3 regions of the Microcoleus pseudofavosus SVA1_A4 genome follow, and region 1 is predicted to be linked to each of the others. Evidence: riboswitches for the same ligand, from Rfam matches in the RefSeq annotation. Region 1 holds a riboswitch; each other region holds the start of a gene.
The links. Region 1 has a riboswitch for cobalamin ahead of cobG (precorrin-3B synthase). Riboswitches for the same ligand answer to the same signal wherever they lie in the genome.

Region 1 (9,420 bases):
TTCACCAGCAGCCAAGTCGAGCGGGAAGTTGTGAGCGTTGCGCTCGTGCATGACTTCCATACCCAAGTTAGCGCGGTTGATAACATCAGCCCAAGTGTTGATGACGCGACCTTGAGAGTCGATAATCGATTGGTTGAAGTTGAAACCGTTCAAGTTGAAAGCCATCGTGGAGATACCCAAAGCGGTAAACCAGATGCCGACAACTGGCCATGCGCCTAACAAGAAGTGCAAGGAACGGCTGTTGTTGAAAGAAGCGTATTGGAAAATCAAACGACCGAAGTAGCCGTGGGCTGCAACGATGTTGTAGGTTTCTTCTTCTTGACCGAATTTGTAACCGTAGTTCAAAGATTCGGTTTCGGTTGTTTCGCGAACCAAGGAAGAGGTAACTAAAGAACCGTGCATGGCGGAGAACAAAGAACCACCGAAGACACCAGCTACTCCCAACATATGGAAGGGGTGCATCAGGATGTTGTGCTCGGCTTGGAACACGATCATGAAGTTGAAGGTGCCGGAGATACCCAAGGGCATACCGTCAGAAAAGCTGCCTTGTCCGATCGGGTAAATCAAGAATACTGCGGTTGCTGCTGCAACAGGTGCAGAGTATGCTACGCAGATCCAAGGACGCATACCTAAGCGGTAAGACAGTTCCCATTCACGACCCATGTAGCAGAAGATGCCGATCAGGAAGTGGAAAACTACCAATTGGTAAGGGCCGCCGTTGTACAACCACTCATCGAGGGAAGCAGCTTCCCAGATTGGGTAGAAGTGCAAGCCGATCGCATTAGACGAAGGAACAACAGCACCTGTGATGATGTTGTTACCGAACATCAAGGAACCAGCAACTGGTTCGCGGATGCCGTCGATGTCTACAGGGGGTGCACCGATGAAGGCGACGATGTAGCAGATGGTGGCAGTTAGTAAGGTAGGAATCATCAAGACGCCGAACCAACCTACATAAATGCGGTTGTCGGTGGATGTGACCCAGTTACAAAACAGGTCCCACAGGTTAGCGCTTTCGCGCTGCTGTAAGGTTGTGGTCATGGTTTTATGATTGCTTTATTGATTTGTCAATGTTCGTAGCGGTTGTGTTTCCCGCCATGTAAATAAACATAAAGCATATTCTCAGGTTTGTAAAGTATCTTAATAACAGGTTAACTGATGAGAGTCATAAGCTTGAGTTATCTATATCAGGAATCCTGGATAAATGGGCAAGAATGCACAAAAAAATAGGGAAAGCCTGGAAGCTTGTCGCCTTCAGGCATGAAAATATTAAGATACAGACTTTTGCTGGCTGGGTATCATAATGAGAGCCCAATAGGGAACTTCAGCAGGATCGACATCTGCGATCGCCCTAATTCGCTGATTCGGCATAGTTGCGCGTTCGATATACAAAGCTCGATCGAACTGCCCCAAATCAATCAGCACATCCCGAACCTTCGCGAAGTGTCGGCCCAGCTTAATAATCACCGCAGCATCAACAACCGCCAGCCGATCGCGCAAAACCTCAGCATCCAGCGTCGCAGGCATAATGCTTAACACATCGTTACGATAAGTCAGCGGCACTCCCAAAGCCGCCGCACTCGCCATTGTCGAAGAAATTCCCGGCACAACTTCAGTAGTGAATTTTCCCGACAAACGGTTGAATAGATACATAAACGTGCCGTAGAGAAAAGGTTCGCCCTCACACAACACAGCCACATCCCGTCCTTCGCTGAGGTGGGCAGCAATTTTCTCGGCAGCAAGATCGTAATAAGGTTGAGACGATCGCGTCGGACTAAAAGGCAGCGGCATCGGAATCTCAATTTGTTCTGGGCGCAGGTAATCTGCGACGATCGCCCTGGCGAGCACCTTACCGTTTTCCATCGCCGGATAGGCAATCACCGGCACCGATTGCAAAATCCGATAAGCTTTCAAAGTAATCAATTCAGGATCGCCAGGGCCGATGCCCAATCCGTACAACTTACCAGTAGTCTCAGTCATAATTCATCCTTTTTCGCTAACGCATTCACGGCCGCCGTTGCCATTGCACTGCCGCCGCGCCGCCCGTGTACTGTAATAAATGGCACTCCCCGACTGTTCGCAGCGAGTTCCGCTTTGGATTCGGCCGCCCCCACAAATCCTACCGGGAAACCCAGAATTAAACTTGGTTTCGGGACTCCATCATCTAACATTTCCAGCAGTCGGAACAAAGCAGTCGGGGCATTTCCAATTGCCACAACCGCACCTTCCAAATCCTTTAGCCACAAATCAAGGGCTGCGGCCGATCGAGTATTTCCGATTTGTAGCGCCAATTCTGGGACTTCGGGATGCCAGAGGGTGCAAATTACCGCATTGTCGGCGGGGAGACGTTTGCGGGTGATGCCTTCGGCTACCATGCGGGAATCGCACAGGATTGGTGCGCCGGCGGCGAGGGCGTTGCGCCCTGCGGTGGCTGCACCGGGGGAAGCTGCTAAATCTGCGACAATATCTGTCATGCCGCAACTGTGGATCAGGCGCACTGCGACGGATTCTAAGTCGGGCGGTAAGGTTGACAAATTGGCTTCGGCTCGAATTGTGGCGAAGGATTTGGTGTAGATTTCTGTTCCGTCTTTAATATAATCAAGCATTATTTAAAACTGGATTTTTTTTGAATGAACCGCGAAGGCGCTAAGGGCGCGAAGGAAGAAAGATCGAGAGAGGAATTCACTTGTGATTTTGTTTTTTGAGGCTAAGCAACTGCTGCAATTGGTCGATCGCACTTCGATCTACAAATTCGCCTAATGATTCGTCGGGCGATCGCCATCGCTGATATATTTGCAGCAACTTGTTCATAGAACTCGATATCTCTGCCACACTCACCGCCCGGAAAATTTGCCGCCCAAAAGGCGAGTCTGTTGTACCTGCGTAAATGTCATAACCTGCGATCGTCTCATTTCCTTGTTTTATCTGAATTCCCACCAACGTTATATCAATTGGAGAATGCTGGGCGCAGGATTTTTCGCAACCGCTGAAATGAATGTTGATTGGGCGATCGATCTGCATTTTTTGCGATAAATCTCTCACCATTGCTAGGGCGTGACTTTGAGTGTCTGTCATCGCGGAAGCACAGCCGCTGCTACCGGCACAAGCAACTAAGCACGAGTCTAGATTGGTTGCGGATGAGTGCAATTCCAAGCGGGCGATCGACTTTTCGAGTTCGCAAATCCGGGAGTTGGGGATGTCAGAAATCAACAGATTTTGCCAAGGTGTGAGCCTCAGAGTGCCTCGACCGAAGTTTTGGGCTAAATTTGCCAAATCTCGCAATTGCTGCGATTTTAGCCTGCTTAGCGGCAGTGCTATTCCGATGTATGAGAAACCGGATTGTTGTTGGGGGTGAATGCCGAGGTGTTGGTGATGGGCGATCGACCTTTCAGACGGAGCGATCGAACTTAGCTGCCATACAAACGGTAAATTATGCTGTATTTGTTCGAGATATTTTTCCACACCCCAATCTGCTAGCAGGTGGCGCAAACGCGGTTTTTTTCCCTCAATTCGATCTCGATTTTTGGTGTATTCAAGATATGTGTTAGCGAGGGCTGCCAATACTGAAATACATTGCGATTCTTGAATTGTAATCCCTGTATCGCCGTTTAAATACAGCCGAAACACGCTTTCTGAATCGGCATATCGCCTTTCTGCTGCTAATAAAATATCGTTGCGAATAGCGCGGATTGAAACTGATTCCCCGCCGTCAAAACCAACACTGAATTTAGGCGAAATTTCTGACAATTCGGGATGCGTTTGCAGGTAATTATCCCAAGCTTTAACTAGCGGGCGAATATCGAGTAACTGCTGGCGATCGATCCCGGCTGTCGGGCTTGCCATAATATTGCGAATCGGGTCAATTTCAACGCAGCGAGATGCTATTCCCAATTCTTGCAAATCGTGCCAAACTTCAGCAGAAATTGCCGAGTTTAAGTCTCGGATTTGCAAATTAGCGCGATTTGTTACTTGCAAACAGCCGCTACTGTATCGATCGACTAAATCTGCGATCGCCCGACACTGCGGTACATTTAAAATTCCCCCCGGAATCCGCATCCTCGATAATATTCCGTCTCGGGCGCGGGAACCGCAAAATAAGCCCGGACAAGTCGGTAATTCACTCAAACTTAACAAACAAACTCCTCCCCGTGCGACGCAGGGAATCTAAAGTAAACATCCTGAAATCGGCATTCTGACTTTGACAGTTGCGGCACAGCGCCGGAATTGCACCGGACTTTCCCGCTTTCAGGTTTCAGAAATGTATCACAAGTCGATCGGCATAAACCAGAACGATCGAGTTTCTTAACAAATCTCCGGGCGAGCTCGCCTGTTAGGGGGGAAGTTCGTTTTACGATCTTGCTGATTCCCGAATAATTTTTTATAATCTATAGTCTCCGTCAAAATCACTCTAAGAGTGCTTGACTTCTAACTTCGGCTATAAAACCTGCGATCGCGTTATTTATGACAATTGAAGAATTGCAAATCAAGCTCGCAGATATCAATCACCTTGTTGAGACATTCCAAACCTCAGTAGCTTTGGAAAACTACTACTCGGATGACACTGTGATGATTGAAGGCGACGGTACGATTACTAACGGTAAAGAAAACTGCCGCCAAGGAAGAGAAATCTTTTTTCAACAAATGTTAGTTGAGTTTCGAGAATCAAAATTAATTAGTCAAGACATCGCTGTTTCAGCCGACAAAGATTATGATTTTGTGGTAATTTCCAATTGGTACAATGATTATAGCGTTAAAGTTGAAGGTCAAATCATTGATTCCAAAAGCAACCAAATCTCGATCGGCTATTGGAAAGATGGTTTGGTAGTCAAGGAAAGTTACAACTATCCAGTGATTGCGGTGGTTTAGCGCTGTTTGTTAATTAGACTTACGCAAAACCTGCATAAACCGGGTTTTTTACCTTATCTGTGCGCGATAACTAAGTATTGTCGAAAAACCCGGTTTATGACCACCCGTGCGTCCTGGACTAATATTGATAGGTGCGATCGTTATTGAACCTGAGAAAAATAATCCGCATGATACTTGAAACTCCGAGAGTGGTTTTGAAACCGATTGTAGAGAGCGACCTCAACACGCTCCACGGAATGTTTACTAATTTTTATGTGAGGAGATATCTATGCGATAGCAAAATATTGTCGCAGCAACAAGTGAAAGAAATTATCGAACAGAACACAAGGGTTTTTGCAGAAAATAAATTCGGTTTGTGGTTTATCAAAACTAAGAGCGATCGAGAAATTATTGGATTTGTCGGTTTGTGGTATTTTTTTGATGAACCGCAGCCGCAGTTAATTTACGCGCTGCTGCCGAAAGCTCTTAAAAAACGTTACGCTACTGAAGCATCAACCAAAATATTGGAGTATAGTTTTGATGAACTTGGCTTTGACTATCTGGTCGCAAGTTGCGATCGCCCGAACATCGAGTCGCACAAACTAGCAGAAAGACTCGGGATGAAGCAAGTAGAAGAAAGAATTGTCGATGAAAATCCGATATTATTCTTTAGAATTGATAAGTCAAATTAGCGAGCATTTTCAAGTTTTGGGCGGGTTCTCCTGCCATCCCACAAGAGTTTGAAAAGTTAACTGTCAACTGTCAACTGTCAACTGTCAACTATCAAATGAATTTGCGAACAATCAATGCTACGAGGTACGTCACTCCCCTGCGGGAAGGCGGATCGCTGCCAGCAATTATCGAAGCCGATGATGATGGGATGTACGTGCTCAAATTTCGCGGCGCGGGCCAAGGAGCAAAAGCTCTAATTGCGGAGTTAGTAGCAGGAGAAATTGCTCGCGCATCCGGGCTTCTTGTTCCCGAGATTGTCTTCGTCGAACTCGATCCCGACTTGGCGCGCACTGAACCAGATCCGGAAATTCAAGACTTGATCCGGGCGAGTGCTGGCCTCAATCTCGCCCTCGATTATCTCCCGGGATCGGTGACGTTCGATCCTGCGGTAGAAAAGTGTGAGGCGGATCTCGCTTCTACGATCGTCTGGTTTGATGCTTTTGTGACTAATATCGATCGCACAGCGCGCAATGCGAATATGCTGATTTGGCACCGACGGCTTTGGCTCATCGATCACGGGGCGGCGCTTTATTTTCACCATACTTGGAAAAATTATCTCGATCGCAGCCGCGATCCTTTTAGCCCCATTAAAGACCACGTTTTACTGCATTTTGCCAGCAATCTGCAAGCGATCGACTCGAAAATGACCGAGTTGCTGGCACCCGATCTCATTGAACGCATTGTGAAATTAATTCCCGATGCTTGGCTGGTGGGAGATTCTCCGTTTAGCGGGAACAGCGAACATCGAGATGCTTATCTCAATTACCTGCTGAATCGGTTAAAATCGCCGCATACTTTTTTGGAGGAAGCTATTCGTGCCCGATCGCTTCATGTATGATTATGCTATTATCCGCGTCGTTCCCAGGGTCGAGCGCGAAGAGTTTGTCAATGTTGGTGCGATCGTTTCTTGCGGGCCCGAAAAATTCCTCGCAGCCCGGATTTCACTCAACGAAAAGCGGCTGATCGCGATCGATCCCAAAGTCGATTTAGAAACGGTTTGCAATCATCTAGCCGTCATCCCCGCCATCTGCGCGGGGGGAAAGCCAGCAGGAAAAATCGGTCAACTCCCGCACAGAGAGCGCTTTCACTGGATTGTTGCACCCCGAAGCACGATTATCCAAACATCGCGGATACACACCGGTTTTTGCCATAACCTCGATGCTGCGCTCGATCGGCTCATGGATACAATGGTGCACCCGCTGCGCGATCGGCCTTCTGCGGTGGAAAATCAACAGAATACCCAGATCCGCGACTTCTTAAAACAGTAAAGATTCAATGCACAAATGGCTTTCGGTGGTAGGGATTGGCGAAGACGGATTATCGGGATTAAGCCCGATCGCCCGTTCCCTACTCGATCGATCTCGAGTCGTTGTCGGCGGTGCCCGTCATCTAGCAATGTTACCAACCGACGACACCCGCGAAAAATTGGTTTGGGCATCGCCTTTGCAGACAACAGTTGACGACATCCTCGGCCGCCGGGGAGAGTCTGTCTGCGTGCTAGCAAGCGGCGATCCGATGTGTCACGGAATTGGGGTAACACTGTCGCGCAAAATTCCCATTTCGGAAATGACTGTAATTCCCGCAGCATCGGCTTTTAGTCTTGCTTGCGCCCGTTTGGGCTGGGCTTTGGCGGATGTTGAGACTTTCAGTTTGACCAATCGCCCGATCGCATCGATCGCCCTTGCTTTGTATCCGGGCGCGCGCTTGCTGGTTTTAAGCGCCGATCGACACACGCCGGGAAAGGTGGCTGAATTGTTGACGCAGCGGGGGTTTGGCAGCAGTTTGATGACCGTGTTCGAGCGGATGGGAGCCGGATCGGAACGGCGGATCGAAGGGGTTGCAGCAGCCTGGAATGCAGCGGATTTAGCCGATTTGAACACGATCGCGATCGCAGTTGCAGCCGATCGACAAACTCTTATCCTCCCTCCAACTGCGGGTTTGCCGGATGCTGCATATCACCACGACGGACAACTTACCAAACGGGAGGTTAGAGCCGTTACTCTGTCGGCGTTAGCACCGATTCCGGGTGAGTTGCTTTGGGATGTAGGGGCGGGCTGCGGCTCGATCGCGATCGAATGGATGCGGAGTCATCGCGGGTGCAGGGCGATCGCGATCGAACGCCATCCGACTCGATTGCAATACATCGCTGAAAATGCCTCGACTTTCGGCGTTCCGGAACTCGAAATCGTTGCGGGATCAGCGCCGGAAGCCCTGACAAATTTGCCTCAACCGAATGCTATTTTCATCGGCGGCGGTGTCACCGCAGAAGCTTTGCTGGAAACTTGTTGGAATGCTTTGGGTGAGGGCGGCCGATTAGTTGTGAATGCGGTGACAGTTGAGAGCGAACTTATGATTTTGCAATGGCATTCTTTGCACGGCGGGGAACTAATTAGAATTGGGATTCAGCGAGTAGGGGCGATCGGTTCTTTTCAGGGTTGGAAGCCGCTTGCGCCGGTGACTCAGTGGGCGGTAGTTAAGGGGTAAAACGACTTACCCAAGGGGCGATCGAAGAAACCGGGTTTTTGACGAAATCTGCGGGCTGTAACGCGTTTTCTCAGCAAAAAACCCGGTTTCTGGGCCCCCATGCGTAAGTCAAAAGGTAAAAGGCGATCGATCTATTTTTATCTTTGATATCTAAGTGAATGAAGCAGTTATAAACACGGCGATAACATAAATAGCTTCTTCAAATCTAGCAATATAAAATACCCGATAGGTGTCTTCTGTCCACTATGCTAAGATGAAGGCTGGTTTACATTTTCTGATGAGGTCGTTATGACCAGTTCGCTGTCTCCTACAAGCATTTCTCGCTATGTCACCCGCAATCCTGAAGTTTTGCAGGGGGAACCGATTATTGCAGACACTCAAGTTACTGTACGGGATATTGTGGTGTTTTGGAAATCAGGAATCAAGCCTGAAGAAATTCCACAGAAGTTACTGCAACTCGTGACGGCAGCTCAAGTGTTTGATGCGATTAGCTTTTATCTGGACAATCAGCCAGAAATAGACGATCGGATTGCTTGGTATGAGGCGCGTCCGATGTTGAATGTTTCACCTCTTTTGAGATGTAATCCGTTGCTGAATGAAGTCACGGAATATGTTCAGACCTATCGCCAAGATCGAAATGCTGATATCGATTTTCCTGAGTCTGAGACCCTATGAATCAATATATTCTCGATACCGACCATCTCACACTGCTGCAACACTTTCCTATGCAACTCCAAACCCTGTATACTCTCGCGCATAAGGAGGCTGAACTCCTAACACGATCTCTTCTTTGGGAATCCCCATTTGTACTAATTCATCAGCAAAACTTCGATCGGTTTGATTGCGCTGAATCCAAATTTTTCCATCTTTGATATCTAAGTGAATGAAGCAGTTATAAATACGGTGATGTTCATTCCATCCTAAATCGATAACCAGATAGCGATCGCGTTCTTTGTCAAAAATGAATTCTACTTCTATCTGACCATTAATCGGCGGGTCTTGACCCGATTCGAGCAGTAACTTTTCGATGCACTGGCGATAATAATCTAGTCGATCCATTGGACTATTTCCTCCCGTACTGGGTTGTATACAATAATTTTAACTTGATGTCGTTTGACTGATGCTTTGGGTAATTCGCGTTGGAAGAACGATTCGTAAGAGGCAAGTGGAACTGCTAAATATAAGGTACGCTCTGGATCGAGTTCTTCTAAGACTAAGCGATAATTCAAAAATTGTCCCAAGGCTGTATGAAAATCAGCTAATGCGGAATCGTTCAAAAAACTCTTAATTTCGACTGCGATTTTCTCTCCTGCTTTCTCTGCACCCAAGAGTTTTTCTGCTCCCAAGTCAATCTCCACG
Region 2 (14,209 bases), on a different contig from region 1:
TTCCCAAGAGCATTTATGAAAATATTGCCTATGCCCCCAGAACCAACGGTTATCAAGGAAATCTGGATGAATTAGTGGAATCTTCCCTCAGACAAGCAGCTATCTGGAATGAGGTCAAGGATAAACTGCAAGAGAAAGGAACGGCGTTATCCGGGGGACAACAACAACGGCTCTGTATTGCCCGCGCGATCGCCATGAAGCCCGATGTCTTGTTGATGGATGAACCTTGCTCTGCTCTCGACCCCATTTCTACCCGACAGGTCGAAGAATTGTGCTTAGAACTTAAGGAACGATACACAATTATTACGGTGACTCACAATATGCAGCAAGCGTCAAGAATCGCAGATGCGACGGCATTTTTCAATACAGAAACGGACGATAAAGGCAAACGACGGGGCAAATTAGTGGAGTTTGGCACCACTGAACAAATTTTCCGTTCTCCCCAAACTAAAGAAACCGAAGAGTACATTAGCGGACGATTTGGTTAAATGCAATTGTCAGATTTAGGCGTTACGCATTGTCAGCAATGACATTACCTTCTCTTCACTGTAGCAATTTTACTATTAAATTAATGACTCGCAGGCCCACTAATCCTGCGGGTCATTGTTTATGCGGTGGCGAGATCGTTAATCTTCATCTGTTGCTCGCGCGCGCAACTCCTTAAACAGTTCTCGGACACAACGAGCGATCGCTCAGGCGATCGCTATCGCTCTTTATTTTTGTGAGGCGATCGCGAAAATAGAAATTTAAAGAAATACCGATCGAAGGGCGATCTCTCTTTTTTTGAGCTATTCCTTTACTATATAACAGTCACCTATGGCAGGAGGGAATTCAATCACAAGAATTTCCAAAGGAGTCTCACCTTCGATTGCCTGGTGTTTAACTCCCGGTTCTATTTTAATAACATCGCCTTTTTTAATAGGCTGTATCTTCTTCGCGGTTCATTAAAGAGGTAGATTGTGATTTACCGTTAGTCTATATAATCCTGACAGCGATCGCGTCCAATTTAAAACAGTGCATTATGGAGCAAAAAAAGGATTTTAATCATAGGATATTTTATCTCCTGGTTTGATTTGGTTAAGGGTCCTAATCGAACCAATAAAAATCCTGATGTTGTGTTAGTCAGCATTTTGGATGAGTCTTTTAGTTGACATTAAATGATTTTTAATTGAAAGGCTTGTTCACAAGGCGATCGCCCTATTTGTCTGAGGGGGTTGCAAATTTTCGGAAATGTGGTATTGTCAGAAGTAATCGGTTCTGGTGGAGATCACCCACTAGAGGAAACGGGGAAAGTCCGGTGCGAACCCGGCGCTGTCCCGCAACTGTGATGAAGCGTACAATCGTTTCTTAGTCAGGATGCCCGCCGATTGTATCGTTTCATTTAACCCATCTGCGAGGTACGGATGTATTCAGCATTTTGTTTTCAATTCGATTCTCTTTCAGAGACGCTGCGCGATCGGCGATTATCCCCCTTAACCTGTGAGAAACCTGTGCTGGAATTGGTTTCTAGGGCGAGATAGCAAGTTTGAAAAACTAGCATGAACAGCATTATCTAGTTTCAGATGCAAGGAATCTTGCTGGGCATTTGCCTGCTGTAATTTCTAACAGCTTTTTTATAGCTTTGTTGGAAATTCAGATGGTTTTGCCTTTGATGCGCCCTGCAATCTAATGGCATTGCTGTCGGAAATTCGGCATCGGATACCTCTTGGTTTCCGACAGAGTTTCTATGGACTGATGAATCAATTGACAACCCCAACTTAGGAGCAATTATGTCAATTTTAACGGCAACTCTTGGATATCCCCGCATTGGTAAAAACCGTGAAATTAAGAAAGCTTTGGAAGGTTTTTGGAGTGGCAAATTAGAGGCAGATACTTTACTGTCTACTGTTCAAACTGTAGAAATAGAAAACTGGAAAACACAGCTACAGACAGGCATCGATCGCATCGGTGCAGGCGATACCACACTCTACGATTGTGTGCTTGACTGGACAATTCGTTTAGGTCTAATTCCCAAACGCTTTCAGGGGTTATCAGGACTCGATCGATACTTTGCAATGGCACGGGGCAAAGAAGGAATTCCGGCCCTAGAGATGACCAAATGGTTTGATAGCAACTATCACTACCTCGTGCCTGAAATTCCAACCCAACTGCAACCAGCAGATTTCAGCGATTTTCTGGAGACGGTGCAGCGGGCAAAAGCGACGTTAGGGGAGCGGGCAGTGCCGATCGTTCTTGGCCCCTGTACCCTACTGCGGTTGAGTCGGTTAGATGGCGCAATGGACGATTCTCTAGCGCAATTGCTGCCGCGCTACATCGAACTCTTGACGCAATTAAAAGCCCTTGGGGTTGCCGAAGTGCAGATACATGAACCTGCCTTAGTTCTGGGAGATGCAAACAACTTCAAAACACACTATCAAACTGCTTATCAAGCCTTTGCTAAAGTCGATTTACCGCTGCATCTTGTCACTTACTTTGATGACTTGGGTGAAGCTTATTCTTGGGTGATGGCATTGCCTGTTACCGCGATTAGTTTAGACTTCACTCGCGGACGCAATTTAGATTTACTCAAGCAATATGGATTTCCCCCAGATAAGCATCTGGGCGTTGGCATTGTGGATGCCCGCAACATCTGGCAAATCCGTCCAGAACAATTGCTGCAGTGCTGCAAGACATTCAGAGAATTACGCCTAATATCGTCATTCAGCCGTCGGCATCATTGCAGTTTGTTCCCTACGATGCCAAACGGGAAACAAAGTTGCCAGAACCTCTCCGCAATGTGTTTAGTTTTGCAGAACAAAAACTGCAAGCGGTAAAGTTTTTGGCACGCAGTTTAGCAGGAGAAGAAACTGAGAGCGAGCGCGCCAAGATTACCGATGCCTGGACAAAATTCGAGCAATTTAGTCCAGCCAATCCTGCCGTGCAGTCGCGAATGAAAAGCATTACGACAAATGACTTTCTACGGGAATTATCCTACGGTTTGCGGCTGTCAAAACAGATTTCTCTGCCCATTTTTCCCACCACAACGATCGGCTCATTTCCTCAAACATCAGAAGTGCGACAACTGCGAGTACGGTATAAAAAGGGTGAATTGAGTCAGCCAGAGTATGAAGCAGCTATTGATACTGAGATTGCCGACAGCATTAAACTCCAAGAAGAAATTGGGCTGGATGTGCTAGTGCATGGCGAATTTGAACGCACCGATATGGTGGAATACTTTGGACAACAGTTAGATGGATTTGCCTTCACGCAAAATGGCTGGGTGCAAAGCTATGGCAGTCGGTACGTGCGTCCGCCGATTATTTACGGTGATGTCTTTCGCACTGCCCCAATGACGGTACGCGAGTTTAAAGTAGCGCAATCATTGACGCAAAAACCAGTTAAAGGAATGCTAACAGCTCCCGTAACAATTTTAAATTGGTCATATCCGCGCACTGATATTTCTCGACAGGAACAAGCGTTTCAAATTGCGCTGGCATTGCGCGATGAAGTGGCAGATTTAGAAGCAGCAGGAGCGAAGGTAATTCAAGTAGATGAACCGGCATTACGCGAAGGTTTACCTCTGAAGCTAGAGCGCTGGAGTGAATACCTGTCTTGGGCAGTAGATGCGTTTCGTTTGGCAACCGCAGTTGCTCATCCCCAGACTCAAATTCACACGCATATGTGCTACTGCGAATTCGGCGACATTATCAAAGACATTGAACGGTTAGATGCCGATGTGATTTCGATTGAAAATAGTCGCAGCAACAACCAAACGCTGCATGAAATCATCGCCGCAGGCTACACCTATCAAGTGGGTAACGGCGTTTATGACATCCACAGTCCAGTAGTGCCAACAACAGAACAGATTTTGCAGCAGTTGCGAACTGGAATTGCCAATTTACTTGTGCAGCAAATTTGGGTGAATCCCGATTGCGGCCTGAAAACACGGCGTTGGGAAGAAGTAATTCCGGCACTGAAAAATATGGTGGAAGCTGCCAAAACGCTGCGGGAGGAAGTAAATGCGACCGGAAAATAGCATCTGGCAGGGAAACTTTGGCTACTGGCAACATGGCTTTATTCACACAAATCTGCTGATGATTGGTTATACAGGATGGAAGGGATTTCAGTCTTTTGGACGGGGAGTTGTGGTTTGTGATGTGGATACTAAAGTTATTCATTCTACAGTTATACATTTTGAACCAATTCCGTTCGCAATCCAATTTATCCCCTCGAATTTGATGGGGTTTTACTTGCGATCGCTATCCCTTGACTCATCGACTATTTCATCGGTTCAGGCAGCAGTTGCCACCTACAATCCCGAGCAAGATATTCTGCTGGTGCTGAAAGTTAACCGTCAAATCGAGGTCAATTTATTAAGAAAAATGGCGATCGCACCTGCTGATTGTTACGAACAAGTCTGTAGACGCTGGGACGAATTCTCACCAAGCCCAAGTTCCTGAAACTTACCCAATTCTCGCAATGCCTAAACCAAATCTCTGTTATCCAATCCAGCTTTGGCAGTTGTTAGAAAAAGATGGACAGTGAAATGAACGGTTACGATTGGCAGCAAGACTTTATTGCTACTAATTTATTGGCGTTGGGTTACAACGCCTGGATAGGTTACTTAGGAGGTGAACGCGGAGCAGTTATTTGCAGTCTTAATTCTCCACTTTTAGGAGTAGCAGGTGAAACATTTAACTCCTATTTTGTTCCGCGTTCCCGTCTCGCCCCATTCCTAAATGCGTGGCTGGCCGCTCCTGATACGGTGATCCTCCAGCATCATCACATGAATGCTCATATCCTTACGAAGATATTTGCAAAAATGAGATGCACCTGGGAATATGTCCGATCGCCCTTTTACCAGGAATCTCAGAAAGCAAAAAAGATGACACCTGCACCGAAAGCTAACCCAGAAGGATTAATTCAACAAACAGTCAAAGCTATTAAACAAAACATTCCCGAAATAGTAGTAATTACCGACGTAGCCCTCGATCTTTTCACTTCAGACGGACACATGGTTTTGGAGAACCGGGAAGTGAGGCTGATACTTATTAGAAAATACTGGTTGCTAATACCCGGACAATTGTCGAAGGTTTAGGTGGTAAATATACTCCGTTTAAGCCTTGATGAAGGACGGGAGTAAGGTTGGTGCTGATGAGCTTACCCCGGAGACTCCGCCGCCTGCGATCTCAAATTCGGTAGCATTGGAATTATTAATATTACCGAAATCAGGACACGGCAGTGCCGTTTCCCTACAATTCATCGGGTGGTACATTTCAAGAGCCGTGTCCTCGGTTACTATCATGTCGCTCGTGCAACCGGAATTGATATCATGCTCGATCGCGCGATCCGCGCTGATGCCAATATTTTGTTTTGCGGGCGATCGGGCAAGGCGTTTGAGTCTCAATTACAGCCAACTTTTATCAATAACTTGGCAACCACAATTGATTTTCAAGAGCCACCTGCAACCGTGTCTGCAACTGCACGAAGGGCGATGGAGGCGGGAATAATGTGGGGCGACTCAGCGATCGAGCAACTTATGCTCTCTACAACCCAGGCACAGATACCGTGAAGTTCCGAAACGCCTCTTACAGCAAGCGCAAAGGGTTTCAACCTTCTTGAGTCCCCAGTTGCAATTCCTTCTCAAGCTAGTTGACATAAATTATCAATTATTTTACACTGTACGTTGTATCCAAAGTAGCGGTGGCGCTAAACCTAAATCCTATGACTTTTTCAACCTACACTCCAGCCTTGTACCCTCATCTCAGACAGCAGACGTTCACCTGCCGTCAGTTGGTACCCATGCCATTTAACGGGTTACTGCGGATTGAACGGGGAGCCGTCCGAACCGTGACTTGGAGCGAACAGGGAACACCAATAACCCTCGGATATTGGGGAGTTGGAGACGTACTCGGTCACTCGCTGTCAGGCGTTCTACCTTATCAAATTGAGTGCAAGACTCATGTAGAACTTAGTTACATTCCTCAAAATTTGTGCGATCGATCCTTAGATGAAGTTTTCAGACACCTTCAGCAAACTCAAGCATTTTTCTGCATTGTTCGCAGCGAATCTCTGCGGGATAGATTGTTGCAACTATTAGTTTGGTTGGGACAAAAATTTGGTCGGGAGGTGGCACAAGGAGTGTTAATAGATTTGAGATTGACTCACCAGGAGCTTTCAGAGGCGATGGGAATTACGCGGATTACGGTAACGCGGCTGATGTGTCGGTTGGAGGAAGAGGGAATTATCGATCGCTCGCGCCCTCAATACATTGTTTTAACTTCCCGTGTGTAACATTTTAAAGTTACTATATTTAGATAATTTTTTAACCGCAGACAAACGCAGATAAACGCAGATAAACGCAGATATTTTTTGGATATTTCCTCGTCCCTAGGCCGTCGGGGGTTTCAACCCCTGCCTCATACGTTAACTGAACCAACGCCTGCTTCGAGAACTATTCGATCGCTACCATTGCCGAGGGAAACTTTATCATTGCCAGTTCCCGGTTCGATCGGGTTGTTGCCGTCGCCTGCGTTGATGTTGTCATCGCCAAGACCTGTGTAGAACTTGTTTGTTGTTGGCGCTACCTGCGGTGACGAAATCGTTGCCGCTAGCTGTAATTACCCGGTTGTTGCCTTTGCCGGAGAAGACGGTGTTGTTGCCTTCTCCGGCATTGATGATGTCGTTGCCTGCTTGGGCGTAGATGGTATCGTCGCCGGGGCTGCCGGTGATGGTTTTATTGCCTTCGCCAGCGAAGATGTTGCTTGCTGTTTCTCCGGCATTAATAATGTCTTTGCCTGTGTCTGCAAAAAGTGTGCCGCTGCCGTCGCCTGCGATCGGGCTGTCATCATTTTGGAAATTAATTGTCTGGCTGGCGGTTCTTTCTGCATTCAGGCTGCTGGGTGAGCCGATCGATTTTGACAAAGCATCCAACCGTGATAAGTCGCTGGATATTCCTAAGTCTGCCAGTGCGGTATTGGAAAATAGGGAAGATGATGTATTCGATGATGTATTCAGCAAGTTATCGGAAACCATTTAGAATTCCTTTGATATTTACGTTTGAGCAGTATTTGAGGGCGTGCAAAACGACACCCGGAAGTCATAGTTTTGGAGCAAGATTGATCCACAATATCGAAAAAACATGATGAAAATTTAGTCGATTTATTGACAAATCAACAATAGTTTACCTGGAATATTTTTGTCGGTTATTTGGCCGCAAAATTCTTAGTCCGCAGCAGCGATGGTTCACGCTGCGATTTACGATGCGGCAAATGCGATCGGCAAAACTCAAAAAGTATACAAAGTACAAGTAGAATCACCCGCCTGTGCCTCGGCGGAAGCAGCAGCAGTAGTAGTAGCAGCAGCACACCGCGTCTTAACAAATTTGTACCCAAAACAAACAGCAACTTTAGATGCAGCAAAAACAGCTTCTTTGGTGGCAATAGCTGAAGGGAAATCAAAAACAGACGGGGTGCAATTGGGAGAATTTGTAGCGAACAAAATCTTAGAATGGCGAAAAAATGACGGCGCGACTGTCGAAGTGAAATATACTCCCGTTAATCAACCCGGTTACTGGCCGCCTATACCGCCGGATTTGAAACCAGCTTCCATGCCGCAGTGGAAAAATGTCAAACCTTTTGCAATGACTAAAAGTTCGCAGTTCCAGATAGCGAAGATGCCGAGTTTGACCAGCGAAGAATATACAGCAGAGTTCAACAAACTCAAAGAATTAGGAGCAAAAAATAGTAAAATTCGCACAGCCGATAAAAGTGCGATCGCCAAAATTTGGCTGGATAGTGCAGGTACGATTACTCCTCCCGGACATTGGAACCAAATTGCCGCAGATGTGGCGGTGCGCCGCGGCAATACTTTCGAGCAAAACGTGCGTTTATTTGCAGTATTGAATATCGCCCTCGCTGATGCCAGCATCATTGACGGCGATCAAAAATACACGTTCAATCGGTGGCGGCCGCTTACTGGAATTCAACAAGCAGATAAAGACGGCAATCCCAAAACAACAACCGATGCAAATTGGACGCCGTTACTGAATACTCCTTCTTCTCCTTCTTCTGTTTCGGGACACAGTACCTTTGGCGGTGCAGCGGATGCAGTTTTGACCAAGAATTTCTTGATGGTACCCGCCACGTGATTTATCCGTGGAATCAATCGAAAGCATCTCAAATCTAAAATCCTCAAGCCCCCGAATTTATCCGTGGGGTCGCCTCCAAAATCCAAAATCTAAAATCTAAAATCGAATGACACTTATGACATAGACTAGAAGTAGTGACGAATCCTAGGAGCGATCGAGTACGTCCTAGGCTTGGCATCCTCACCGTCCTGGCTGTTGCTATAAGTTTGAGTTAAAAGGATATTTTTTTTTAGGAAGTCTAATCGGTTTCAAGAATTAGATATGATGAGAGGCTTTGCTGCCTGCTGGGTACTTGGGGTTCATTTTTGGTACTTCAATTTCCTCCCTCCCTTTTTTGGATACAGCCACTTTTTCGAGTATGCAAAAGCAGTGGATCCAGCCTCGACGATTGCTAAGTTTTTTCCCTACCCTTTAATAGTGTAGGCAATATAGTTTTTGATTTAGTTAATATATTTTTCTTGCTTGGATATCAGGGAGTTCATATTTTTTTCATTCTAAGTGGTTTTGGACTGGCTTATTCAAGAATTTTAAAACCTGATGAAAGCTGGATAAATTTTATGAGTAAAAAATTCTTCCGGCTCTACCCTACCTACTGGATACTTTTAGCTGTATCTTGGATAATTCCTCGGTTAAGATCAGATTTGTTTTTTGGCTATTTTGATTGGTGGTCATTTTGGAGAAGTTTGATAATTCTTGATAAAGCAATACCATTTTCTTGGTTTATGTTTCCACTGATTCAATTTTATTTGTGTTTTTTATTATTATTTAGGCTTTTAGATAAATTTTTGATTTCACAGTTTATTTTCACTTCTTTTTTTATTAAATTAATCTATACATTTTCAGTTTTAATGTTAGGCTTTAACCTATTTCAGCCAATATTAGGCGATCTCAATTATCCAGGCTATTTGGCAATTTCAAGGTTATTTGAGTTTTGTTTGGGAATGGCAATGGCAAAGGTTTATGCAACTAATCCTACTCTATTAATTAATTACCTAACTAAGCCTGTCACAATAGCCACAGCGATAATTTTTGAAATATTGGGTATTATGGGTTCGTTCAATTTTACTAATGACATAAAAGTTTTAGGCGCAATTTTACCTTTTGGACTTTCTTTTTATGATGCTTTCATTGGATTTGGCATATTTGTAATTATTTTAATATTTGTAGGAATTTAATTAATTTTTCTGACTTAACAGCGAGATTTTTAACATGGATTTCTCAGATTTCCTATGAACTATATTTAACGCAGTTTATAGCCTTAATTGTTATACCAAAATTTTTTACTGTGGTTGTTCGAGGTGAACCTTCACTTTTGACTGCTAGCCGTGCTATTTTACTTTATGTATTATTTATTGAAATTTGTATAGTTAATGCTTTTTTATTACAACAGCTAACAAACTCGATCGCAAGTCGAGTTAGATTAGCAAGGGGTCTCTTTACCTCGGGCGGAAAATAACATACAGCAGATTCCACATTTATGAAGCACACCCGCCTATAGTGAGCTTCCCCGTAGGGACACGGCACTGCCGTGTCCCTACACTTCACAAACCTGGAATACGCTGTATAATCCGGCTGTAGGGGAATAGTCCACAGTCAGCAGTCAGCCGTCAGCAGTTATTAACCCAGTGTTATCAAAAACTATAATTCTGAATTTTTTTCTCGCCCTTTTAATTGCCCTCGGCATAGAGTTGTTCAGCGGAACGACAACTTTTGCTCAAAACATCGAAACAATTAGAATTTCCGGCACTGCTGCGGGTGTTAGCACTCGCTACATCGGTGCTGTCGAAGGCAATATCAATTTTGACCTCAAAGATTTACAAGATTTGGGAATTAATACCTACCGCATTTACGGCGGTATGTCTCGATGGGAAGCTGAAGACGACGACGGTAAATACGGTTGGCCGTCTATTGACGAAATTAAGATTAATCCCAATATAATTAATTGGGCGCACTGGGATCGGATTATGACCGATCCGCCCCAGGGTAGCGATTATTGGTGGTCGGGAGAACCCGGCACTGTTTGGCAAGGCAATGCCAGGACTATTTTCAATACTCTAAAACAAGCAAATATTCGCCCGGTTGTCAGCATTCGCAATGTGGACAATACCTGGAATCCGTCCTGGGCGCTGCAACTGAATCCGCCGCGCAATCAAGAAGATTGGAACGAGTGGTGGGAACACGTTTTTGCTACGGTTTATTGGCTGAACGTACGCAATGACTACCGCGTTGATGATTGGGAAATTCACAACGAACCGGACAATCGCGATCAGGGTTGGGGAGGGAATAGGGCTGATTATTTTGAGTTGGTTAAGGTGTCTAAGGATGCGATCGACTTTGTTTACAAAACTTATTTGCCTTCGCGCACTTACCGCATCCACGGCCCGAAAACCGCAGGCGGCAGCAATTGGCCGGCTAGTGCTTTGCAGGAAATACCTACTTATTTCGATACAGTCAATGTCCACAACTACGATGCAGATATTTCTAACTACACCCGCAAAGTGCGCGGCTGGATGAACGGTACTGTCCGCGCCCCCTCCCAGCTTTGGGTAGGAGAATGGGGAACTTACGAAATTAGCTACGGCGATTTATCTTTAGCTTTAAATTTGATTAAGAATTTGATTCGAGGTTCCCAGCCGGGGGATAATTATATTTACGGCAGTCACATATTCTGTTTGTACGACTGGGGAAAGCGGGGACTGGCAGAAGGTTTGCTGGGGCCATCCGGCCAGCGGCGCGCGGGCTACTATGCTTTGCGGATGGGAATTAGGGCTTTGCAGGGCGGGAAAACTACCTTTTTTCCTATCACTAACAGTTCGGATTTAATGGCAGTTGCCACTCTTGATGCTAGCAAGAATGTTTACTTGCTGGTTGTCAATGACCGAGCAACATCTTACACTGTTAATGCTGATATTTCGGAGCTGATAAAAACTGGTAATGGCACGGTGCGGGAGTTCAGTTCTAAAACAATGGATGAGGTTGTTGGTAGTTTAAGGCTGAAGGGCGGCAATGCGAGTTTTGCGGTGGCGGGGAACAGCGCTATTCTCATCAAGTTCGATCGCCAAAATTGAAGCTCAAATCCTCGCGGTCAGAATTGGGATAAGATAGAATTAGTTATGCTCGGAATTATTTATTTTCTGCCTGTTTGGCCCTGGAACCCTGGAACCCTGGAACCCTCGAACCCCTAATTGCACAGTTGCCATACCTAAGTCGTCCTGTTGTGATTCCCCTCCTGTCGCTGGTAAATTGGTAGGGTGCAGGTATCTTGCCTCAAACAGAATCCGAGCGAGAGTTCCGTTGAGGGCGAGAAAGTAGGGTGCAGTCTAGACAATCGCAGAAATTCTTGCTCGTAAACCCGCAGCAGTTAGGCCAGCCGAGGAATTGCCTGCCAGCCAAAAGTCCGCCAAGATGGGAGATAGCATTGGTTCTGACTTTCAGAACCCGTCAATTGTCAGGATTTGGCACGGAATTAATTTTAAATGCCAAGATGCTGGAAGTAGGCAGTAGGCGTGAGTGTAATCGTACAGAAACTTTGAGCGCGCTTGGAAACCTCGCTGGCAAAGCCTCTCAATCAACCTGCTGCCCGCTTTTCGGGGTTTTTCCAACAAATATCACTTTTATGCCCCCTGATGTTTATTCCCTCCCTCGGTCAGGTCATCAACCGCAATCCCCTCACCGTCACGCCTCAGACGCCCGTAGAAAAGGCGATCGAGCTGATGAGCAGCACAGGAGCCAGTTACGTCCTCGTGGTAGAACCGCGCGGGAATTCTCAACTCGGAAATCCTACGAACGGGACTTCCCCGCACTCGCGGGAACACTCGGGTTTCTACAACGGCGTACCGCGTGCGGTACCGCCCGGAGCCAACGGGATCCGTTTCAACGGCTCAAAAGCTCCCTATGCGGACGGCCAGACGGTGCTGGGGATTTTTACAGCGCGAGATGTCGTACAGCTAAATTCGATCGGCGCTGCTTTGAGGGGATTTGCGATCGAGCAAATCATGATCAGAACCGTAACGGTAGCCCGAGAATCGGAAATTCCCGACTTTTTTGCCTTAGCAAATCTGCTGGAGAAAAATCAGATAGGCCATTTGCCAGTCGTCAGCGACGCTGAAGAACTTGTCGGTTTAATTAGCACTCAAAGCTTGGTGCAACTGTTGCAGGAAATGGGGGAATCGGCACAAAAACCAATTAGCAGCGCTTCGCCACCTGCGCCGCCCTTCGCGTTCCCTCCGCCGCTGCCAATTTTGCATCCGAAATTAGAGCTGCCAGCTCATTTAATTAAACTTTATCAAATCCCTCAAATCGCAGCATCGCGAATTATTCACGCTCCTGCTACTTCTTCGGTTCGCTATTTGGCGCAATTGATGTTCAGACACAATGTTAGCTATGTATTAATCACTGAAACCCCGGAACAAAACTCGACTGGTGGTGCTACAAATTCCAAATTTACAAATCCCAACATCCACAAACTGGTTGGGGTGGTAAGTTCGCGGGACATCGTGCAGTTGCAGGCGCTGGGAAGAGACTCGAACAAAATTAAAGCGGCAGCGATTTGCAGCAGTTCGCCGCCGCTGATCCGATCGCACTCTACCCTCGAAGCAGCCCTCGCCCTGCTGCAAAAACACTACTGCCAGTTGCCTTTATTAGTCATCAACGAAACCAATCACCCGATCGGGATTGTCAATCCTAAAACTATCCTTTTACAAGCGCTGGATTCAAAATCTCTGCATTCAGGCTTGATCGCTTTGCAGCGCCAGCTAGAATCTAGCAACGCGCAATACAAAAAACTCTCGGCAGAAGTACAGCTTCCGGCAGCAAATCGCCACCTCGCTGCTGAAATTTCTCCTCACAGTTTCGTGCAGCGCCCAAATGTCCCCGCAGCAGTCAACAATCAGGGGATTTGGGATTGGAACCTCGAAACTGATGAATTTTTTTATTCGGCGCGGTGGCAAGAAATGCTGGGCTACCAAGAAGGGGAAATCTCGAATCGCCGATCGGAATGGTGGAGTCGCATCCACCGAGATGACATTGACGGAGTAAAGGCAGCTTTAGAAGATCACTTCGCCCTTCATACAGCGGATTTTGCAGCAGAATATCGGATGTACTGCAAAGACGGCAGCACTGTCTGGGTGCTGAACCGGGGTCAAGTTTTGCGCAGCCCAGCGGGTAAACCGCTGCGCTTGGTCGGAACTCAGACAGATATTACTCCAAACAAGCAGTTAGAACTCAAAAACCGCGAGAACGATCGGGAACAATTCCAAGTATTTGACTCTTTGAAAGCAACAGTAATTTTTCAGATGGATGCGGCGGGGGTTTGGACATTTCTCAACCGCGCTTGGACAGAAATTACGGGTTTTTCGGTTGCCGAAAGTTTGCAAACTAATTTTTTAGATTGGATACATCCAGATGAGCGCCAGCAGTGTGCAAATTTATTGGATTCTTTGCTGTCGGGGAAGTCGGAATTTTCGCGGCGAGAACTGCGATTTAGGTACAAGTTGGACTCGGGCAAAAACGAATTGGGAATTCGCAGTAATTCGGGGTTTATTTCAGTTGAAATATTTGCCCAAGTTAGGCTGAATTCCCAAGGTGAAATAGCGGGGATTTTAGGGACTTTGCACGATGTCGGCAACCGCGTCGAAGGAGTTGAGGAACTGCGGGAAAGCGAGCGGGCAATTCGATTGTTCTACGAGGTAATAGTGGCATCGTCCGGCTCTTTTGACGAACGAACGGCCCGGTTGCTGGCAATGGGTTGCAGTCAGTTTGGGATGGATATCGGGCTGTTGGGCAGGGTTTTGGGCGATCGCTACGAAGTGATCGCGGCTTATGTACCGGAAGATTTTCCCTTTGGATTTGCTAAAGGAGACGGTTTTTCTTTGAGCAGAACCTTCGAGCGAGAGGTTTTGCGATCGAGCGAACCTATTTCTATCGAATCAGCCGGCACTACGGAGTGGCGGAATCACCCCGCTTACGCCGTGCGCAGGTTGGAGGCCTTTGTCGGCACGCGGGTAATAGTGCAAGGACGCGTTTTTGGCACTTTGAGCTTTACTTCCCGCACCGCTCAACCTGCTTTGAAACCGCTGAATT
Region 3 (8,066 bases), on a different contig from region 1:
AAATCCCTAGGAAATCTAGATCCGGCTAATGCTTCAAGCTATGACGCGAATGCGGCAAAATACAGCGAGCAAATTAGGGCGATCGATGCAAAACTCAAACAAGCTATCTCTGCCATTCCCCCGGACAAACGCTACATAGTAAGTTGTGAAGGTGCCTTTTCCTACATTGCCCGCGATTACGGCTTAAAGGAAGTTTACATTTGGTCGGTCAATGCCGAACAGCAAGCCACACCAAGACAAGTTGAACGGGTGATTAATACGGTGAAGGCAAACCAAATTCCGGCTGTATTCTGTGAGAGTACAGTCAGCAATGAGGCACAGCTTCAGGTAGCAAAGGAAACAGGCGCAAAATTTGCCGGGGTGTTTTATGTCGATTCCCTGTCTCCCTCCGACGGGCCGGCATCAACCTATCTTAAGTTACTTGAATACAACGTCAATACTCTGATAAAAGGACTACAAAGCAAGTAAAGGAGAAAAGAACATGAATGAAATCGGCATTGATATTGAGAATGTGACGGTTGCTTATCACGGCAAAGTAGCCTTGCACAGCGCCTCGCTGCAACTCCAACCGGGAACAATTTGTGGATTGGTGGGGATGAATGGCGCGGGAAAATCGACATTATTCAAGGCTATTATGGGGTTTGTGAAGCCAAACACCGGACGAATTTTGATTAATGGGTTGCCGATTCGCAAAGTGCAAAAAAGCAATCTGGTTGGCTATGTACCTCAGTCGGAAGAGGTAGACTGGAATTTCCCGGTGAACGTTTATGATGTGGTGATGATGGGACGCTACGGGTACATGAATCTGTTGCGAATTCCCCGATCGAGCGATCGACAAGCCGTGCGAGAAAGTTTGGAACGGGTGGAAATGTGGCATATGCGCGATCGGCAAATCGGAGAGTTATCGGGTGGACAAAAAAAACGCACCTTTTTTGCGCGGGCATTGGCGCAACAGGGAACGGTTTTACTGTTAGATGAACCGTTTGCCGGAGTCGATATCAAAACCGAGAAAATGATGATTAACCTGTTAATGGAACTGCGTCAAGCAGGACATACAATTCTCGTTTCAACCCATGATTTAGCGTCCATTACCACATTTTGCGACCAGGTAGTGTTAATTAACCGCAGTATTCTGGCTTATGGCAATACCTCAGAAGTGTTTACAGAGGAAAATCTTTCTCGCACCTTTGACGGTTCTGTTGGAGATTTTTCGTCTGCCAAAAGTCGGTTAACTCAAGTCGATCAAAAGGAGCAATAATGGATTTAATTCAGTGGTTTGCGGCACCGTTGCAGCATGAATTCATGGTGAAGGCAATTTTAGTCAGCGCCTTAGTAGGGATTGTTTGTTCTGCGCTTTCCTGCTACATGACTTTGAAAGGATGGGCATTGATGGGGGATGCGGTTTCCCATGCGGTAATGCCGGGAGTTGTGATTGCCTACGTGTTAAATATTCCTTTGGCGGTGGGTGCGTTTGTGTTTGGGGTGGGTTCGGTAATTGCGATCGGGTTTATCAAAGCGAAAACTCGCGTTAAAGAGGATACGGTGATTGGTTTAGTGTTTACGGGATTTTTTGCCTTTGGTTTAGTGTTAATTTCTAAAGTCAAAAGCTCGATTGATTTAACGCATATTTTGTTTGGCAATGTCTTGGGTATTTCGGATGCTGATATTATTCAGACTGTAATTATTAGTGTCGTCACCTTAGTGACGCTGGCAATTTTACGCAAAGATTTAATTTTGTTTTGTTTTGACTCGACTCACGCGCGATCGATCGGTTTAAATATCACCTTTCTTTATTACGTTCTGCTGTCTTTGCTTTCACTTACAGCAGTTGCGGGACTTCAGACTGTGGGGATTATTTTAGTAGTGGCAATGTTGGTGACTCCGGGAGCAACGGCGTATTTATTGAGCGATAACTTTGACCGCATGACGCTAATTGCGATGGCTTCGGGCGTATTTTCTAGCGTCATGGGAACTTATATCAGCTATCACATTGATGGTTCGACTGGCGGATGTATTGTCGTGCTGCAAACGCTGCTGTTTGTGTTGGCGATGATTTTTGCTCCGAAACACGGTTTGTTAGTTAGGGCTAGGAACTCGCAAACTATTAGTGAATAAAGATCGATCGCCTTATTCCACAAACTCAATATTTTCATACAAATCTGCCAGCAAAATTTCCACCTGTACAGACGTTAACATCAGCCGATCGCCCGCACAGCTATATTCCGAAAATATCCACTTATTCGCTTCAGTTTTCGAGTATTGCTCCACCCGTAACCGATATTGGTCGATTAATAAATACTCCTGAAAACTAGGAATACTGCGATAAGCAGCAAACTTATCATCTCGATCGTAAGCTTTAGTAGCTTTAGATAGCACCTCTGCAATCAGCAGAGGATTAGTAACTGTATCCGTCCGTCCAGATTGCAGCTCTATCGGGCGCGCTACCACCATCACATCCGGGTAAGTATAATTATTAAGGTGCGGAACCCAAAGCCGCTGATCCGAACTAAAAGTCCGATATGGTTTCCCTTTTAACGCCAGTTTCAGCGCAACAACTAAATTAGTGGTAATTTCATTGTGATCCGGTGTGCCGCCAGCCATCAGAACAATCTCCCCATTGATAAATTCATGCCGATCCTCAGAATTGACTTCCAATTCTAGATATTCCTGGGCCGTGTATGTTTTGGTTTCAACTTGCGCGATCATATACAAGGCTCTCCTTTAATCTACTGATTTCAGTTTATCTTAAAAATCCTGCTAATTCAACCTATAGATCCTCTTCTATTATAACCAGCCTGTAGGGGAGCCCCTCGCCAACATATTTAAAGGGTGCAGACAAGTTAAATAAACCCGCCCCCACCCACAAATATGCCCTTTATGAATCATAATCGTGCGAAATGTGAACCCGATCGCACTTAACAAACTTACCGCAGCGGGACAAAGTTATAGCCAGTGCTTCCTCCTTGTTTAACTTGCACTAAAATCGCCTTACCAGCCCGATCGCCCGTGGGCAAAAACTTCACATCGTCGCTCGATCCTGCTGCAGAGAAATTCGGATTTCTGAGTGCTTGTTGCAACCCTTCCCGCGTATTGCTTTGCCGCAAGCCAGCAATGACAGCTTGAGTCGCGTCAAAACTCGTTGCTGTTCGCCAATTCACAATGCCTCCCCAGCGCTGACGGGCATTTTTAGGAAATGGATTGTTGGGATTAGTTTCAGGATGCCAGGGAACGGGCAAAACAAGCCCGTCAACGTCCTTTTGTCCGTCTTTTAGCGTTTGAAAGGTGTAAAGAGTTGAACTGCTGTAAAGCGCTAATTTGCCTTGATTTGCACGGGCTAGATCGATCGCGCGATCGATGCGATCGATGTGGGGTGCTAGCATCAATCCTTGTGCGCCTTTGCTGACTGCATCGGCGATCGCACTTTCGGGAGTAAAAGAAGGTAATGAAAAGTCGCAAACAGTGGGAACTAATTTGCCTCCAGCAGCAGTCAGAGCCGCCACAAATTCATCTTTAAATGATATATTATCCGGTGCTTGCGAGTCATAACAAACGGCAATATTAGTTTTGCCTGCTGTTTTGACTGCATATTCTGCTAAAGGAGCGGCCATTACGCTAATATTGGGGACAGTCCGAAAGATGTAGCTGCCAAATCCTGATAGATTATTGGCAAAGCTAGTCGGTGTAACCATTACCAGTTTTTCTTGCTGATAAATCGGAGCAGCTTCGAGAGACGCATTGCTAGCATTGTGTCCAATTACTGCTAGTATATTCTGATCTTTTGTCAATGTCTTTGCAACTTCTCTGACCGCTTCTGGACTGTTGTCATCGTTGACTATTTCTACCTGCAGTTTTGCGCCGTTGATGCCACCGCTAGTATTGATTTCATCCTGAGCTTGGGCGACACCCCGGAGGATTTCTTGGGCGACATTGGGGTTGCTACCAATGGGGACGCTGACAGCAATTTTCAAGGGAGAAGCATTGCTGGTTGTGGCATTATTCAAATAAATAATGGCATTATTCAAATAAATAATGGTTTCCGGATCGTTGCGATTTTGTTGCAGCGAATCCTGAAAATTTTTGACGGCTGCTTGGTAATCTCCATTGACAAAAGCTTGAACGCCTGCTTGTTTTGCTGCTGTTGTTTGGGATGTCACCAATATCTGATGTCCTAAACTGATGCGATTGGCGAGCGTTCCAGGTGCGATCGGGGCCGATGTAGATGTAGGTGTATTTGAAGTTTTAGCTTTCAATAAACCGGGAAGAAACTTGTATGCGCCAAACCCAATTAAGCCGAGGGCAATAATAAAAACAATGGGCGGCGGGCTGTTTCTTTTGTTAGTATCTTGATACATGATTTTTTTTCTTTATTTTGATACTGTCATTATTCATTCAATTACTGTTCACGTCAATTCATATAATTCATTAATTAAGTTCATAAAAGTCATATTTGTAATAGCTGTTGCAGGAAGTGCGATCGCCCTTATTCAAATCCGGCCCGCTAAACTAACGAGAACACAAGAATTATCAACAATAGTCATAGATGCGCGGGTGTGCAGAAACCGGGTTTTTTGCGACAATACTTCGTTACAGCCCACAGATTCAGTAAAAACCCGGTTTCTTTGGTTGTGATGCGTAAGTCCCGTTGATATTAACCGCCGCCACCGCCACCGCCACTAATCGTGAATATAATGCAGGACTTACCCACTCCGACCAAAGAAACCGGGTTTTTTACGAAAAGACGCGTTATAGCTCGCAGATTAGGTAAAATAACCCGGTTTCTGGGCCTCCATTCGTCCAGGACTAACAATAAATTTAGCGTTGAAATACCGCGCTTAACAAAGTTAAAACCGTGCAACCAAACACCGCTTCAAATGTATATCTTCGTGAAGGTTTGTAAGGGTAAGAATTCCAAACGCGCAGTTCTCCCTTAAAGCCGCGCGACGCTAAACTCAGCGATACTTGACGGTAGTTTTCCAAAGTTCGCTGAAGCAATTGCCCGATTAAAATGCTTAAACTGTGCATTCCCAGCTTCCAAGTGCGATAGCCGCAGCGCGAGTTTTGTGCAATCCAAAGTTCATCGGCGATCGCCAATAAGCTAAAAATAAACCGATACATTAGTAATAGCAGTTCTGTGACTAACTCTGGACAGCGTAATTGTCTGAGAATTTGCAAGACTTCTGTAAAGGGAACCGTCAAGAGGATGAAATACATACAGCTTGTCGATGCGAAGGCGCGGGCAAATAGCAAGCTCACTTGATATACCCCAGTGCGGCTCACATACAGATAAAAAGTGCCGGTGCTAATCCCCCAACCTTGCCAAATATCCCACTGAATTTCCTGGATACGATCGCCCGCAACCGCACCGATAGCCAAAGCAGGCAAACTCGTCAGCAAAAACATCAACGGTAGCGACAGCAACCGCAAATACAGTTTCCCCGGAATGCCCGCATAGATGACGATCCAGACTGCTAACCAAAGGGCGATCGACAATTGGACGATCGCCCCAGAAACTAGAGACAGAATTAAAAGGGCGATCGCAAATGATAACTTGTGAGCTGGCGGCAACCCGCGCAAGCGATTTGTATAAGCCAGACTATCAATCTGATGGTTCATTCCGACGATTTACGATCGGACTGCTGCCGAGATTGCGCTCGGCCTTTATACAACCCAATGACGTACCCAACTACGCCAGCCCCCATCGCCGCTTGAGACGCAAACAATAGACTTGAAATTTCTCCGCTAGCCGGCTCAAACAAGTGATTGAACCAAGGTTTATAACCCGGTTGAATTTCCGTAATTGCTTTCTTAGCTTGGTCATCGGCACCGCCATATTCACCCCGCACAAAAACGAGAGGAAACGCGGCCAGAACAATCACAGCGCCAGCCAACAGCCAATTTTGCCGCGAAGTAGATTGGTGATTTTTTGTAGGTTTTTGATTCACGGCTTATGACTCCTGTCTCAATAATTTCAAAGTTTCTAACTCCGGCTTCCCGTAAGAATGCAGCCAATTCCAGACTAATACAGTCAGCAATCCCTCACTAATAGCCAGGGGTACTTGAGTGATAGCAAAGATACCAGCAAACTTGAGAAACGAAGCCATAAAGCCGCCGCTTGCTGCGGGAAAAGCTAACGCTAATTGAATCGAAGTCGTCACATAAGTCAGTAAATCTGCCAAAGCTGCCGCACAAAAAATTGCCGCCCGCTGGCTACCAGTTCGCAACAGCAAATGATAGATAAAATACGCAGCAAACGGGCCGACAATCGCCATCGAAAACATATTCGCTCCCAGCGTTGTCAAGCCACCATGCGCTAACAGTAACGTTTGAAACAGCAGAACTAAAGCGCCGAGTACAGCCATCACCGAAGGGCCGAACAAAATCGCACCCAAACCCGTACCCGTCGGGTGAGAACAACTGCCCGTTACCGAGGGAATTTTTAAAGCAGAAAGCACAAAAGTAAACGCACCCGCCAAAGCAAGCAATAGTTTAAGTTCCGGGTGTTCTTTTGTAATGCGAGTAATCGATCGCAACCCAAAGGCAAAAAAAGGCAACGCCACCATCCACCAAAACGCAGCCCATTGCACCGGCAAAAAACCTTCCGAAATGTGCATAGCTGCGGCGGGCGTTGCCGAGCCCAGGACAATATAACAACTCAAGCCAGCCATCAATCCCAAGCTGACCAATTTCCGATTTCCGGCCTTCACGCTGAACCTCGCAGATGAGACAATATAAACCAACACATCGGCGGGCATCCTGACTCAGAAAGCGACATCACCTTCATTACAGTTGCGGGACAGCGCCGGACTTGCACCGAACTTTCCCCGTTTCCTCTAATGGCTGCTCCCCATTAGAACCGAATTGTTAGCCTTAGTATAGTCGATCGCGTAAGTCTCAGCGGATATTTTACAAAAATTATTTCAGATTAAGTAAGTAAGTCAAGATTACCTATCTTCTTCCTTCTATTCCTTTTCTTCCTTCGCGTCCTTCGCGTCTTCGCGGTTCATTAAAATCTTAACAAAACACAAAAATATAACCAAACAAATCAAGGTTATAATCTTAGTAAGTTTTGAGGAAAGCCGCAATGTTACAGTACAACTTGCCGAGGAACTTGCCCTCCGCCGATGAACTACCAGACTCGGATGAAACGCCTGTGGATAACGAACTGCAAGAACTAATACCAGGGTTGCTAAAAGCAATATTGCTCATACTTTGGGCAGAACGCATGGACTGGTTTTTTGGGATAGATATGGGTATTTACCATCACCCTGACGAACCGCCCATTGTCCCAGATGCTTTCTTAAGTTTAGGAGTAGAACGATTTTACGACGAAGAATTGCGCCCCAGTTACGTGGTGTGGGATGAAAATGTCATGCCGCTGTTCGTGCTAGAAGTTGTTTCCCCAACTTATCGCAAGGAATACAGCACAAAATTAGAGACTTATCAAGCTTTAGGCGTACTTTATTACGTCATTTATTCTTCCCGCCGCCGTCGTAAACCTCATTTGGAAGTACACAAGTTAGTCAATGGAAAGTACGAGTTACAGTCAGGAAATCCAGTTTGGATGCCAGAGATTGGTTTAGGAATTGGTTGTGAAAGGGGAAATTATTCTGGGGTAGCAAGGGAGTGGTTGTATTGGTACGATGCCGAGGGAAAACGTTATCTGACACCTGAAGAACAGGTGAAAGAATCAGCGCAGCGCGCCCAACAGGAATCGCAGCGCGCCCAACAGGAATCCCAGCGCGCCCAACAGGAATCGCAGCGCGCCCAACAGGAATCCCAGCGCGCCGATCGACTAGCTGAACGTTCCGATCGACTAGCTCAGCGATTGCGGGAGTTGGGGATAGATCCCGATCATCTGACCTGATGGCAATCAAGAGCACCAGACTGACAGACTCTAGACGCTCAGAAACCGGGTTTTTCAGCCGAGCCCGATCGCGCTCAACGGAGGATTTTATGGAAAAAACCCGGTTTCTGCGTCCAGGAATGTGTGAATAAGCTGCTACGCAGCTAAACCGGATAAAATAGCATTGCCTTTATTTTTGATTTTTCGATCCCATTTAATAACC

Region 2: it holds a riboswitch for cobalamin, as region 1 does, so the genes downstream of both, metE (5-methyltetrahydropteroyltriglutamate--homocysteine S-methyltransferase) here and cobG (precorrin-3B synthase) in region 1, are expected to answer to the same signal.
Region 3: it holds a riboswitch for cobalamin, as region 1 does, so the genes downstream of both, QUA02_RS27895 (energy-coupling factor ABC transporter permease) here and cobG (precorrin-3B synthase) in region 1, are expected to answer to the same signal.

Annotation. Positions count from the first base shown of each region.
Region 1 covers NZ_JAUBPE010000040.1:1,131-10,550, forward strand. Annotated here, with positions in the region: gene psbA (photosystem II reaction center subunit D1) at 1-1,041, opposite strand, end outside; gene QUA02_RS18115 (precorrin-2 C(20)-methyltransferase) at 1,270-1,980, opposite strand; gene QUA02_RS18120 (precorrin-8X methylmutase) at 1,977-2,606, opposite strand; gene cobG (precorrin-3B synthase) at 2,683-4,134, opposite strand; adenosylcobalamin-variant (AdoCbl-variant) riboswitch at 4,178-4,257, opposite strand; gene QUA02_RS18130 (hypothetical protein) at 4,462-4,866, shown strand; gene QUA02_RS18135 (GNAT family N-acetyltransferase) at 5,034-5,537, shown strand; gene QUA02_RS18140 (HipA family kinase) at 5,633-6,415, shown strand; gene QUA02_RS18145 (DUF3037 domain-containing protein) at 6,393-6,845, shown strand; gene cbiE (precorrin-6y C5,15-methyltransferase (decarboxylating) subunit CbiE) at 6,853-8,061, shown strand; gene QUA02_RS18155 (DUF433 domain-containing protein) at 8,350-8,736, shown strand; gene QUA02_RS18160 (XisI protein) at 8,785-9,120, opposite strand; gene QUA02_RS18165 (XisH family protein) at 9,108-9,420, opposite strand, start outside.
Region 2 covers NZ_JAUBPE010000003.1:181,771-195,979, reverse strand. Annotated here, with positions in the region: gene pstB (phosphate ABC transporter ATP-binding protein PstB) at 1-488, shown strand, start outside; cobalamin riboswitch at 1,236-1,382, shown strand; partial or broken gene metE (5-methyltetrahydropteroyltriglutamate--homocysteine S-methyltransferase) at 1,770-4,015, shown strand; gene QUA02_RS02595 (hypothetical protein) at 3,999-4,439, shown strand; gene QUA02_RS02590 (porphobilinogen synthase) at 4,514-5,077, shown strand; gene QUA02_RS02585 (hypothetical protein) at 5,246-5,551, shown strand; gene QUA02_RS02580 (Crp/Fnr family transcriptional regulator) at 5,704-6,273, shown strand; gene QUA02_RS02575 (calcium-binding protein) at 6,523-7,014, opposite strand; gene QUA02_RS02570 (vanadium-dependent haloperoxidase) at 7,220-8,128, shown strand; gene QUA02_RS02565 (acyltransferase family protein) at 8,557-9,303, shown strand; gene QUA02_RS02560 (hypothetical protein) at 9,754-11,196, shown strand; gene QUA02_RS02555 (response regulator) at 11,755-14,209, shown strand, end outside.
Region 3 covers NZ_JAUBPE010000086.1:2-8,067, reverse strand. Annotated here, with positions in the region: gene QUA02_RS27930 (metal ABC transporter substrate-binding protein) at 1-468, shown strand, start outside; gene QUA02_RS27925 (metal ABC transporter ATP-binding protein) at 482-1,258, shown strand; gene QUA02_RS27920 (metal ABC transporter permease) at 1,258-2,115, shown strand; gene QUA02_RS27915 (Uma2 family endonuclease) at 2,128-2,706, opposite strand; gene QUA02_RS27910 (ABC transporter substrate-binding protein) at 2,925-4,352, opposite strand; gene cbiQ (cobalt ECF transporter T component CbiQ) at 4,813-5,613, opposite strand; gene QUA02_RS27900 (energy-coupling factor ABC transporter substrate-binding protein) at 5,610-5,942, opposite strand; gene QUA02_RS27895 (energy-coupling factor ABC transporter permease) at 5,946-6,665, opposite strand; cobalamin riboswitch at 6,727-6,873, opposite strand; gene QUA02_RS27890 (Uma2 family endonuclease) at 7,082-7,864, shown strand.